DNA from 2 places in the Paraburkholderia sp. J94 genome. Region 2 is predicted to be linked to the other one. Evidence: riboswitches for the same ligand, from Rfam matches in the RefSeq annotation. Region 2 holds a riboswitch; the other holds the start of a gene.

Region 1 (6,503 bases), on a different contig from region 2:
TGCACGAACGTGGCGTGCGATTCCACGAGTCGCTGGTCGAAGCGTCGGGCAACAGTTTTTTCATCGACACGATCCGGCGCGTGAATCGCGTGCGCCGTCTGCTTTCGTATCGCTCGATGCAGCATCGCGAGCGCTATGTCGAGCACGCGAAGCAGCATCTTTATGTGCTCGAACTGCTCGAGCAGGAGCGCAACGAAGAAGCCTCCGAGGAATTGCGTCAGCATTTGCTGCATACGCTCGACGCGCTGTCGAACATCCGCGAAATTTTTGAACCCTGAATCGACGCCCGGCACGCGGCGTTGCACCCACACCATGACTATCGATCCCGCTGTCGTTCAAGCTTTTGCACCCACGGGCGTGTTGCGCGCGTCCATCAATCTCGGCAATCCGATTCTCGCGAATCGCGATCCGGCCACGGGCGAACCGTTCGGCGTGTCCGTCGATCTCGCGCGCGATTTCGCCGCGTATCTGGGCGTGCCGCTCGAACTCGTGGTGTTCGATGCGGCCGGCAAATCGGTCGAGGCGGTGAGCGACGAGCGCGCGGATTTCGGCTTCTTCGCGGTCGATCCCAAACGCGGCGAGACGATTGCGTTCACCGCGCCCTATGTGCTGATCGAAGGGTTCTATCTCGTGCGCGACGATTCGCCGGTTCGCAGCAACGCCGAGGTGGACGCGCCGCACAATCGCGTCGCCGTGGGCAAGGGCAGCGCCTACGATCTGTTCCTCACGCGCGAGCTGAAAGCCGCGCAGATCGTGCGCGCGCCGACGTCGCCGACCGTCGTGCAAACCTTCATCGAACAAGGGCTCGAAGTGGCCGCGGGGGTGAAGCAGCAATTGCAGGCCGATGCGCGCCAGATTGGCGGCCTGCGTTTGCTCGACGAGCGCTTCATGGTGATCCGCCAGGCGATGGGGGTGGCGAAAAGCCGTGGCGAGCAGGCCGCCGCCGTGCTCGCGGATTTCGTCGAGCAAAAGAAGGCGTCGGGCTTTGTCGCCGAGGCGCTGGCGCGGCATGGGATCGAAGGGGCGTCGGTGGCGCCCGCGGCCTGAACACGCGAGCGCCTTTCGTCCTTCAATCTGTCGATCGATCAATCGATCAATCGGCCTGAACGGCTCGCGCCAATGTCGTTGTCGACGCAACGACAAGCGGGCGAGACTCCGCGATCTCATCGCTGATCAGTGTGGCGACCGCTTCTGCCGTCGCCGCCGACAGCGTCCAGCCCAGATGGCCGTGGCCCGTGTTGTAGAACACGTTGCGCTGCCTGCCTCGGCCGACTCGGGGCAACATGCCCGGCAGCATGGGCCGCAAGCCCGCCCACGGAATCACGCGCGACGTCGAGATCGACGGGAAATGCGTGCGCGCCCAGCGCACCAGCGGCTCGATACGGTCCGAGCGGATGTCGCGATTCGCGCCGTTGAGTTCGGCAGTGCCCGCAATCCGAAAGCGATCGGCGCCCAGGCGGCTCGTGACGATCTTCGCGGCGTCGTCGAGCAGGCTGACCCACGGCGCGGCCTCGCGGCTCGCCGGATCGTCGAGGCACACGGTAATCGAATAGCCCTTCACCGGATACACGTTGACGTGGTCGCCGATCTGCGCGGCGAGCGCGCGGCTGCCCACGCCCGCGCAGATCACCACGCGATCGAACGTTGAAACGGCAGGCAGCGCATCGCGCACCGTGGCGATCGAGACCCCGGCGTTGTCCGCATCGTCAATCGACTGCACCGTGGTGTCGTAATGAAACTCGACGCCAAGCCGTTCGCACGCCAGTGCCAGGCCGCGTGTGAACTTATGAATGTCGCCAGTCGAATCGGATTTGGTAAAAAAGCCGCCGTGGAAATCGCCTTGCAGCGTCGGCTCGATCGCGCCTATTTCCTCCGGCGTGACCGCGCGCCGATCGAGTCCGCCTTCGCGCAACAGCGCATTCACTTTCGTGGCCGACTCGAATTCCTTTCGCGTTGCATAGAAGTGCAAAATACCGCGCTGCTCGTGATCGAATTCGATCGACTCGCGTTGCGCAATCGAAAACAGATGTTCGCGCGCGGCAATCGCGAGACGCACGGTTTCAATCGTATTGCTGCGGTAATTCGGAATCTGGCGCAGAAACTCGCCGATCCAGCTGTACTTGTGCCAGCTCGGGCGCGGGTTCATGAGCAGCGGCGCGTCGCGCCTGAGCATCCAGCGCAGGCCCTTGAACACGGTGGCGCGGCTGTTCCAGACTTCCGCATTGCTCGCGGAAAGCTGGCCGCCGTTCGCGAACGAGGTTTCCATCGCGGCGTAGCGGTGACGATCGATGACGGTGACGTGATGGCCGCGCCGTGCGAGCGCATAGGCGGTGGTGACGCCGGTAATGCCGGCGCCGATAACGGCGATTCGTGACATGACATGGTCCAGTGTGCATCGCTGCGCGCAGTGATTGCGTTAGGCATCGCCGGCCGATTGCAACCGGCGCCGATGCCCCATCTGTCCATGTACCTGAGAGTTTCGCCCGCGCGTTGAATGGGCGCGTGGCTCCCCTTCGGTGGGCGCCATCGCGATGATGCGCCGCTCTCCAGATGTTCCGGCTGCGTGGTCCTTTTGCCTGAGAGTTTCCGGGGCGGTTGCTCCGTCGGCGTCGTTCCGGTCGAACGATCTCTCCCATGCAGCGTGTGCGAACGCGTCAAGATTAGCCGCGCACCGCGCGCACGGCAACCGCTTTTTCAAAATTCGCTCTGCGATGTTTTGCATGAGGGTTTTGCCGGATTGAATGCGGCGAACCCAAAAAAACCGCGTGGCGTTGCGGTTAAACTGCGATCTGCCTTCCCGTTCTTCTTCCATTGTCCAAATATGAAACTGCATCAACTGAGAGCGCTTGCCGTCGTGGCGGAAACCGGCAGCATTCTCGAAGCGTCGCGCGTGCTGCACGTCACGCAATCGGCATTGAGCAAAGCGCTCAAGGAACTCGAAGGGCAGGTGGGCGCGACGCTGTTCGTGCGCTCCAGCAAGGGTGTTCAGCTGACCGCTTCGGGGCAGCGTCTCGTCGGCCATGCGCGGCTCATCAGCGAAAACGTGCGCCGCGCGCGCGACGACATGGAGGAGATGAAGGGCAACGCGGTCGGCGACATCAGCATCGGCGTGACGCCAGTGACCGCGCTGCTGCGTCCGCTCGCCGATTGTCTTTCGGCCTTCCGGCGCGATTATCCGCAGGCGCGTTTGCGTCTGCTGGAAATGCGGCCGAACCAGTTGCTCGAACAGGTCCGCGAAGGCACGCTCGATTTCGCCTTGAGCTCGCAGCGCATGGCGCCCGACAGCCTGCTCGACTGCACGCCCGTGCTGAACATGGCCACGCTGGTGGCGGCGCGCAAGGGGCATCCGCTGAGCGGCGAGCGCTCGCTGGCCGCCTTGCGCGAGGCCGAATGGATCGTGCTCGATCCGCTCGCGGACGCGAGCACGCCCTTCGTGCATCTGTTCGCCGATCACGGCCTGCCCTTGCCCGCGCGCGTGATCGAATGCTCGTCGATGTCGCTCGCGCTGGCGATGTGTTCGCAGATGGACACGCTCATCCTGCTCTCGGCCGAATCCACGAGCAGCCGTTTCATGCGCGAAACGATGGACTTTTTCGAACTCGCCGAGCCCTTGCCCGCACGCGTGATTTCGCTCGTGACGCGCGATCGTCATACGTTGCCGGGTTCGGCGGAACGCCTGCACGACGCCATCGCCGCCGCGTTGCGCGATTACGACCCGACGCGCCCGCACACGCTCAAACCGTGAGCCGCTATAACCAGACGTCAATGGATTGAAAATCCGTCACTTGTCGCGTGGATTTTGGCAACAAACACTGGTTTCCGGTGACGCACGCCGCTATCCGATCGCTCCGACAAGAGGACGTCAATGAACGAAATGCCCCACGCGCTGAACGACGGCGTGTCCGCCATGAGCCACACGTTGAATTCGGCCGAACCCGTCCGACGCGCGCCCACGCGCCGCGCCATCGTTGCCGCCGCGATCGGCAACGGGCTGGAAATGTACGACTTCACGCTGTACAGCTTCTTCGCCGTGACCATCGGCAAGCTGTTCTTTCCGGGCGGCAACGCGCTCACGTCCTTGCTGCTGTCGTTCGCGACATTCGGCGCCGGGTTTCTGATGCGCCCGCTCGGCGCGGTCATCATCGGCAATCTCGCGGATCAGCGCGGACGCAAGGCGGCGCTCACGCTGACCATCGCGCTGATGACGGCCGGCACCGCATTGATCGCGCTGACGCCCAGCTACGCGAGCATCGGTGCGAGCGCAACGATCATGGTGGTGCTCGGACGCCTGTTGCAAGGGCTCTCGGCGGGCGGCGAGATCGGCGCGGCTTCCGCGTTGCTGATGGAGTCGGGCAGCAAGGCGCGCCGCTGCTTTTTCGTGAGCTGGCAAGCGGCGACGCAAGGCGGCGCGGCACTCGCAGGCGCGCTCGCGGGCGTCGCGGTGTCCGCATCGCTGTCGCCCGAGGCGCTGCAAGCGTGGGGCTGGCGTCTGCCGTTCCTGCTCGGTCTGTTGATCGCGCCGGTCGGCCTGTATATCCGCAGGCATCTGGAAGAAACCCACGCGAGCGCAAAACCTTCGGCGCGCAACGGCGTGGGCGCGGTGATGCGCGAACACGCTCGCACGCTCGTAATCGGCACGTTTCTGATGACGAGCACGACGTCGTCGATGTACGTGATCGTGTTTTATATGCCGACCTATCTGGTGCGCACGCTGCACATGCCGCCGGTGACCGCGTTCGCGGCGACCTGCGTGTCGGGTCTCACGATGCTGGTGCTCGCGCCCATCTTCGGCCGTTTCGCCGATAAACTGCCGCGCCGCAAGCCGCTGCTGATCGCCAACAGCCTGCTCTCGATGTTGATTGTGATTCCTAACTTCACGCTGCTTTCGTCGGGAGCCGGGCTGCCGCTCGTGATGCTCTGCGTAGCGATCTCCGGCACGCTGATGTCGATCGGCACCGGCGCGGGCACGGCGATGATGATGGAAGCGCTGCCGCGTCATCATCGCGCGACCGGCATGTCGATCATGTACAGCTTCGGCGTGACGATCTTCGGGGGCTTCGCGCCGCTCGCCGTCACCTGGCTCATCAGCGCGACCGGCAGCCGAATGGCGCCCGCGGGCTATCTGCTCTGCGCGTCGCTGATCAGCTTTATCGCGCTTCTGCTTTATCCGAGCCATCCGGGCCGCGATTGAATCCGCTTGCCCGCCGTATCGACATTCCCACGACTCGACCCACTGCCATGAATCAGCGCGATCCTGTTCCCGCCGCTCTTGCGGCTTCGGCGGAGCGTTTTGCCGCGATCCGCCATCGCATCCACGCTCATCCCGAACTCGGCGCCGACGTGCCGGATACCGCCGCGCTCGTCGCGCAACTGCTGACCGAATGGGGCTACGACGTGCATACCGGCATCGGCGGTCACGGCGTGGTCGCCCAGTTGAAAGTGGGCGAGGGCACGCGCCGGATCGGCCTGCGCGCGGACATGGACGCGTTGCCGATGCAGGAACGCACCGGCCTGCCTTACGCGAGCACGATCGATGGCCGCATGCACGCGTGCGGTCACGACGGCCACACGGTGACGCTGCTCGCCGCCGCCGACTACCTCGCCGCCACGCGCGCCTTCGACGGCACCTTGAACCTCATTTTCCAGCCCGACGAAGAAGGCCTGAGCGGCGCGCTCGCGATGATGAACGATGGCTTGTTCGAGCGCTTTCCGTGCGATGCCGTCTATGCGTTTCACAACGCGCCGGGCCTGCCGGTCGGCAAGGCGGTCGTGCAGGCCGGGCCGCTCGGCGGCTCGTCCGATCGCGTAACGGTGACGTTTCGCGGCAAGGGCGGACACGGTGCGATCCCGCATCGTGCGGTCGATCCCACGCTCGCGCTCTGCATGACAGTGGTGGCGTTGCAGGGCATCGTCTCGCGCAACGTCGCGCCCGTGGATGCGGGCGTCATCAGCGTGGGGCAGATCGCGGCGGGCAGCACGTATAACGTGATTCCCGAAACGGCCACGCTGAAACTCACCGTGCGCGCGACCGTGCCCGCCGTGCGCGATCTGCTCGAAGCGCGCATTCGCGCGGTGGTCGAGCATCAGGCGATGTCGGCGGGCGTGCAGGCGGAGATCGTCTACGAACGCATGGTCCCGGCGATCATGAATACGCCCGCCGAAGCGCAGATCGCGCGCGCGGCGATCGCGAGCGTGCTGGGCGCGGACAAGGTGATTCAGGTGCCGCCTTCCACGCAGATGGGCAGCGAGGACTTCGCCTGGATGCTGGAGCGCATGCCGGGCTGCTATTTCTCGCTGGGCAACGGCACGGGCGAGTGGGTCGGCTGCTCGCTGCACAACGACGGTTATGACTTCAACGACGCCGTGATTCCGATTGGCGCGGCCTGTTGGGTGGCGCTCACTGAAGCGTATCTGCGTAACGATCGATAGCAGAACTCGCGCGAATTTTTTCGAATTCGCGCGCGGCAATTGATTCGGATATCGAAATAATTATAAATCGTGGA
Region 2 (6,503 bases):
ACGTCGATATGCCCATACGCCGATACGCCGATCCGTCCCCGTTCGCTGCGTGGCGCGCCGCGAGCTGTACGTGCCACCCGAGCGCCACCGCGCGTGCCACAATAACGGGCTCCCGCCACCCGCGGCATCGCTACCCGCCGTGCCGCTCCCACGCTGGAAAGAGGACGCGCTTACATGACAGCACCGCTGCAAATCGGCCTGATGGGCTACGGCTTCGCCGGCCAGACCTTCCATGCACCCGTGATCGCCCATAGCGGCGCGGCGCAACTTGCCGCCATCGCCACGAGCCAGGCCGAGCGCGCGCAAGCCGACTACCCGGACGCCGCGATCGTCCCCGACCTCGACGCGCTGCTCTCGCTCGACGCGATCGAATGCGTCGTGATCGCCACGCCCAACGACACGCATTACGACCTCGCGCGCCGCACGCTGGAGCGCGGCAAGCACGTGCTCGTCGACAAGCCGGTCACGCTGACCGCCGACGAAGCGCGCACGCTCGCGGCGATCGCGCAGCAGCGCGGCCTCGTGTTCGCGCCGTTCCACAACCGCCGCTGGGACGGCGACTTCCTCACCGTGAAGCGGCTGATCGAGAACGGCGAGCTGGGCCGCGTCACGCATTACGAATCGCACTTCGACCGCTTCCGTCCGCAGGTGCGCCAGCGCTGGCGCGAGGACGCCACGCGCGGCGGCGGCCTGCTCTACGACCTCGGGCCGCATCTGATCGACCAGACGCTCGCGCTGTTCGGCGCGCCCGAGTCGGTCACGGCCTTTGTGCACACGCGCCGCGACAACGCCAGCGCGCCCGACTACGCGCACCTCGTGCTGCGCTACGCCGGGCTCGACGCCGTGCTGCATGCGAGCGCGCTGGCCGCGTATGCGCCGCGCTTCGCGATTCACGGCACGCGCGGCAGCTATCTGAAGAACGGGCTCGATACGCAGGAAGATCAGTTGAAGGCGGGCCTGCGCCCCGGCCAGCCCGGTTTCGGCGACGGCAACGAAGCAGGCCGTCTGCATGTCATGGCCGACGACGGCCAGGAGTCCGATCGCGAAGTGCCCAACGCCGCGGGCAATTACGCCGACCTGTACCGCGCGCTCGCTGCCGCGATCCGCGAGGGCAAGCCGTTCCCGGTGAGCCCGCAGGACGCCATCGACGTGATGACGATCGTCGAGCTGGCGATGCAAAGCGCCGAGGAAGGCCGCACGCTCGCTTTCACGCGCGCGGGCTGAATCACAGGCCGAGTCACTGGCCGTACCACAAGCCGAACCCAAAGCTGAATCGCGCGCCGTGTCACCCACGGCCGCGCGGCTTGCAATCCGCCGACGCATCCGAAAGGTCCATACAAACGGTTACAAGTCCGTGCCGCCGCGACGTCATCGCGCGGCGCGCGCGACGCGTTTGCCGACGGACAACGCCGAAAAACAGCGCAACAACACTCCGCAACCTCCGGGTTGCGGGGGACCGGCGCGGTGCGCAAGCCCGCGCCAGGTCGACAACAAGGAGAGTCTCAATGACCCGATTCAACCGTGCCATCCGGCTGGTCTGCGCCACCGCACTCGTTTCGACGCTCGCCGCGTGCGTCGTCAACCAGCAGCCCGCGCCGCGCTCCGGCCCGAATCCGCATGAAGCGGCTGTCGACCGTCTGCACCAGATCGACGGACGCATCGACAACCTCGGCCACCGCATCGACGCGCGCGTGAGCCAGGGCTACTATCCGCCGCCGCAGGGCGCCGCGCTCCATCATCGTCTCGACACGATCCGCGCCGAAGCGCACGACATGGCCACGCAGCACGGTGGCGGCATCTCCGGCGACGAGCAGCACGTGCTCAATCAGGAACTCGATACGGCGGCGCGCGCGATCGGCGAATAAGTCGGCGAATAAGTCCGCGAATAAGTCGGCGAACTCATCGCGATCCCACGGGCCGCCCTGCGCGGCCCGTTTCTTTTGGCGCGGATTCGCGGATCGCGCTCGCGGCGCGCGCGCGGATTTTTCGGGGCCGCATGACGGCGAGCCTTGCGCGACGGCGTTCGGCGCATCGTCCGCGAGCAAGCGCGAGCGGTGTCCGCACGTTCCACACCCGTTCCCCGCCCAAAGCACGCCCCAAGCGCACAGAACGTGGACACAACGCGCCCACAAAGCGCGCCCAATTTTTCCGCATTGACACAGCCCGCCGGCGTCCCGCACAATCGCTGCGCGCGCCGGGAGAGCGCGACGTTCGCGAGTCAGATCCGAACGCCGCCGCCGAAGGGGCAACCCACAAACTCTCAGGCAAAAGGACCGTGCGCGCCGGACCGCTGCTTCGCCTGTTTCGCACCCGCGTGCGAGACGCGCGAGACGGCACTCAGGTCCGCAACTCTGGAGAGCGGCAGTAGAACGGCGGAGGGATCGTAACCCTGGCGTTCAGGCTGCCCACCGAAGGGGCGCGCGTCTTTCCCGACGCAATCTCTCAGGTACCGAGGACAGAGGGGCCATGCAAGAACCGACCACGGGCATCGTGCCTGCGGCGAGTCCTGCATGGCCTTTTTCGTTTTCGCGCGAATTTCGCACGGAAAACCTCGCGACCGCCTGAGGCCTCATGACCGAACTCAAACGCACCCCGCTGAACGACACGCACCGCGCGCTGAACGCCCGCATGGTCGACTTCGGCGGCTGGGACATGCCCGTCAACTACGGCTCGCAGATCGACGAACATCGCGCCGTGCGCACCGACGCCGGCATGTTCGATGTCTCGCACATGTGCGTCGTCGACTTCTCGGGCGCCAAGGCGCGCGACTTCTTCTCGCACGCGCTCGCCAACAACGTCGCCAAGCTGACGACGCCCGGCAAGGCGCTCTACTCCTGCATGCTCAACCCCGAAGGCGGCGTGATCGACGACCTGATCGTCTATTACTTCGCCGAGGACACGTTCCGCACCGTCGTCAACGCGGGCACGGCCGAAAAAGACATCGCCTGGTTCGAGAAGCTCAACGCCGAAGGCGGCTTCGGCCTCACCATCACGCCGCGCCGCGATCTCGCGATCGTCGCCGTGCAAGGTCCGAACGCGCGCGAGAAAATCTGGGCGGTCGCGCCCTCCTCGCGCAGCGCCACCGAAATCCTCAAGCCCTTCAACGCCGCGAAGATCGAAGCCACGCCGTTCGGCGAGCTGATGATCGCGCGCACCGGCTACACGGGCGAGGACGGCTTCGAAGTCGTGCTGCCCGCCGCCGCCGTCTGCGAATTCTGGGACGCGCTGCAACATCAGGGCGTGAAGCCCTGCGGCCTCGGCGCGCGCGACACGCTGCGTCTCGAAGCGGGCATGAACCTCTACGGCCAGGACATGGACGACGCCGTCTCGCCGCTCGACGCGGGCCTCGCCTGGACCGTCGATCTGAAGACGCCGCGCGCGTTCGTCGGCCGCGCCGCGCTCGAAGCGAACGGCACGCGCTCGACCTTCGTCGGCCTGATCCTGCAGAAGGAAAACGGCAAGGCCGGCGGCGTGCTGCGCGCCCACCAGAAAGTGCTGACGCCGCACGGCGACGGCGAGATCACGAGCGGCACCTTCTCGCCGACGATGCAGGAATCGATCGCCTTCGCGCGCGTGCCCGCGGGCGTGCAGCCGGGCGACGTCGTGCAGGTGCAGATCCGTGACAAAGCCCTTCCCGCAAGCGTGGTAAAACTGCCGTTCGTGCGCAACGGCAAGGTGCTGGTCGCCTGATCCGCAAGGATTCCGGCGCGCACGCCCACCCTTTTTCAAGCCATAAAACCGAACCACGCACTGGAGCAACCATGAGCATCCCGGCCGATCTGAAATACACCGAATCGCACGAGTGGATCCGCACCGAAGCCGACGGCACGCTGACCGTCGGCATCACCGATCACGCGCAGGAAGCGCTCGGTGACATCGTCTTCCTCGAACTGCCCGAAGCCGGCCGCGCCGTCACGGCGGGCGACGCCATCGCCGTCATCGAATCGGTCAAGGCCGCCTCGGACATCTACGCGCCGGTGTCGGGCGAGATCGTCGAATCGAACGCCGCGCTCGTCGACGCCCCCGAAGGCGTGAACGGCGCGCCCTACGAATCGTGGCTGTTCAAGATCAAGCCGGCCGCCGACGCCAAGCTCGACGCGCTGATCGACGCCGCCGCCTACGAGAAGGCCATCGGCGCCTAAACCCCGGGACGGCTTTCGTCGAAAGCCCGTCCCAACGCACAGGCGCGGCGGCATCGCGGCACACGCGACGCGCCGCCCGCGCCGGCAGGAAACCTCATGAAGCTCGAACACCCGGATCGTCTGATGAACACCTCGCCCACGGCTCTCTCGCTCGCGGCGCTCGAAGCGCACGACGCCTTCGCCGCCCGCCACATCGGCCCCGACACGGCCGACCAGCAGGCGATGCTCGACGCGCTCGGCTTCGCGTCGCGCGCGGCGCTGATCGACGCGGTGATTCCGGCGAAGATCCGCCGCACCGAAACGCTGCCGCTCGGGCCGTTCTCGCAGCCGCGCTCGGAAGCCGAAGCGCTCGCCGCGCTGCGCGTGCTCGCGGACAAGAACCAGGTGTTCCGCTCGTACATCGGGCAGGGCTATTTCGACACGCACACGCCGGCCGTCATCCTGCGCAACGTGCTCGAAAACCCGGCGTGGTACACGGCCTACACGCCGTACCAGCCGGAAATCTCGCAGGGCCGTCTGGAGGCGCTGCTGAACTATCAGCAGATGATCGTCGACCTGACGGGCCTCGCCATCTCCAACGCATCGCTGCTCGACGAAGGCACCGCCGCCGCCGAAGCGATGACGCTCGTGCAGCGCGTGGGCAAGTCGAAGTCGAACGTGTTCTTCGTCGCCGACGACGTGCTGCCGCAAACGATCGAAGTCGTGCAGACGCGCGCCAAACCGATCGGCATCGAAGTGAAGGTCGGTCCGGCCGCCGAGGCCGCGCAGGCGAACGCCTTCGGCGTGCTGCTGCAATATCCGGGCGTGAACGGCGACGTGCGCGACTACCGCGAACTCGCTCAAGCCGTGCACGCCACGGGCGGCGCGGTGATCGCCGCCGCCGACCTGCTCGCGCTCACGCTGCTCACGCCGCCCGGCGAATGGGGCGCGGACGTGGCTGTGGGCAACTCGCAGCGCTTCGGCGTGCCGATGGGCTTCGGCGGCCCGCACGCCGCCTACCTCGCGGTGAAGGACGACTTCAAGCGCCAGATGCCGGGCCGTCTCGTCGGCGTGACCGTCGACGCGCAGGGCAACCCGGCGCTGCGCCTCGCGCTGCAAACGCGCGAACAGCATATCCGCCGCGAAAAGGCCACCTCGAACGTCTGCACGGCGCAGGCGCTGCTCGCGATCATGGCCAGCATGTACGCGGTCTATCACGGCCCGCAGGGTCTGAAGCGCATCGCGCAGCGCGTGAACCGCGTGGCCGCGATCCTCGCCGCGGGCGCGCAAAAGCTCGGCTACACGCTCGTCAACACGTCGTTCTTCGACACGATCACGTTCGAAGCGGGCGCGCGCACCCAGGCGCTGCAGGACGCGGCACTCGCGCGCGGCATGAACCTGCGCCGCGTGAGCGACACGCGCGTGGGCGTCTCCGTCGACGAAACCACCACGCGCGGCGATCTGGCCGATCTGCTCGCCGTGTTCGCGCAAGCCGCGTTCGCGGGCGAAACGCCGTCGGTCGACGCGCTCGACGCCGAACTCGCCGCCGCCAGCGCCGCAACTTTCCCGGCATCGCTCGCGCGCGAAAGCGCCTACCTCACGCATCCGGTCTTCAACCGTCACCATTCGGAAACGGAAATGCTGCGCTATCTGCGCAGCCTGTCGGACAAGGATCTCGCGCTCGACCGTTCGATGATCCCGCTCGGCTCGTGCACGATGAAGCTCAACGCGACCTCGGAAATGCTGCCGGTCACGTGGCCCGAGTTCGGCCGCATCCACCCGTTCGCGCCCGCCGAGCAAACCGTCGGCTACCGCGAAATGGTCGATCAGCTCGAACAGATGCTCGTGGCCGCGACCGGCTACGCCGCCGTCTCGCTCCAGCCGAACGCCGGCTCGCAGGGCGAGTACGCCGGTCTGCTGATCATCCAGGCGTACCACGCCTCGCGCGGTGAAGCGCACCGCAACGTCTGCCTGATTCCCGCTTCGGCGCACGGCACGAACCCGGCGTCGGCGCAGATGGCCGGCATGCAGGTCGTGGTGGTCGCGTGCGACGCGCAAGGCAACATCGATCTCGCCGACCTCAAGGCCAAGGCCGACCAGCACGCGGCGAAGCTCGCGGCGATCATGATCACCTACCCGTCCACGCACGGCGTGTTCGAGGAAAACGTGCGCGAAGTCTGCGAGATCGTGCACGCGGCGGGCGGCCAGGTCTACGTGGACGGCGCCAACATGAACGCGATGGTCGGTCTCGCGGCGCCGGGCCAGTTCGGCGGCGACGTCTCGCACCTGAACCTGCACAAGACCTTCTGCATTCCGCACGGCGGCGGCGGCCCGGGCGTCGGTCCGGTCGCGGTCGGCGCGCACCTCGCGCAGTTCCTGCCG

What was found. Region 2 has a riboswitch for glycine ahead of gcvT (glycine cleavage system aminomethyltransferase GcvT). Riboswitches for the same ligand answer to the same signal wherever they lie in the genome.
Region 1: linked by a shared signal. The riboswitch ahead of U4Y88_RS04860 (D-amino acid dehydrogenase) and the one ahead of gcvT (glycine cleavage system aminomethyltransferase GcvT) in region 2 are both predicted to bind glycine.

The regions. Positions count from the first base shown of each region.
Region 1 covers NZ_CAJMZH010000002.1:338,429-344,931, reverse strand. The annotation lists gene U4Y88_RS04870 (GntR family transcriptional regulator) at 1-278, shown strand, start outside; gene U4Y88_RS04865 (ABC transporter substrate-binding protein) at 313-1,047, shown strand; gene U4Y88_RS04860 (D-amino acid dehydrogenase) at 1,094-2,377, opposite strand; glycine riboswitch at 2,555-2,645, opposite strand; gene U4Y88_RS04855 (LysR family transcriptional regulator) at 2,822-3,745, shown strand; gene U4Y88_RS04850 (MFS transporter) at 3,866-5,191, shown strand; gene U4Y88_RS04845 (M20 aminoacylase family protein) at 5,239-6,429, shown strand.
Region 2 covers NZ_CAJMZH010000014.1:74,947-81,449, reverse strand. The annotation lists gene U4Y88_RS27130 (oxidoreductase) at 175-1,224, shown strand; gene U4Y88_RS27125 (hypothetical protein) at 1,506-1,865, shown strand; glycine riboswitch at 2,186-2,285, shown strand; glycine riboswitch at 2,342-2,469, shown strand; gene gcvT (glycine cleavage system aminomethyltransferase GcvT) at 2,572-3,690, shown strand; gene gcvH (glycine cleavage system protein GcvH) at 3,762-4,142, shown strand; gene gcvP (aminomethyl-transferring glycine dehydrogenase) at 4,239-6,503, shown strand, end outside.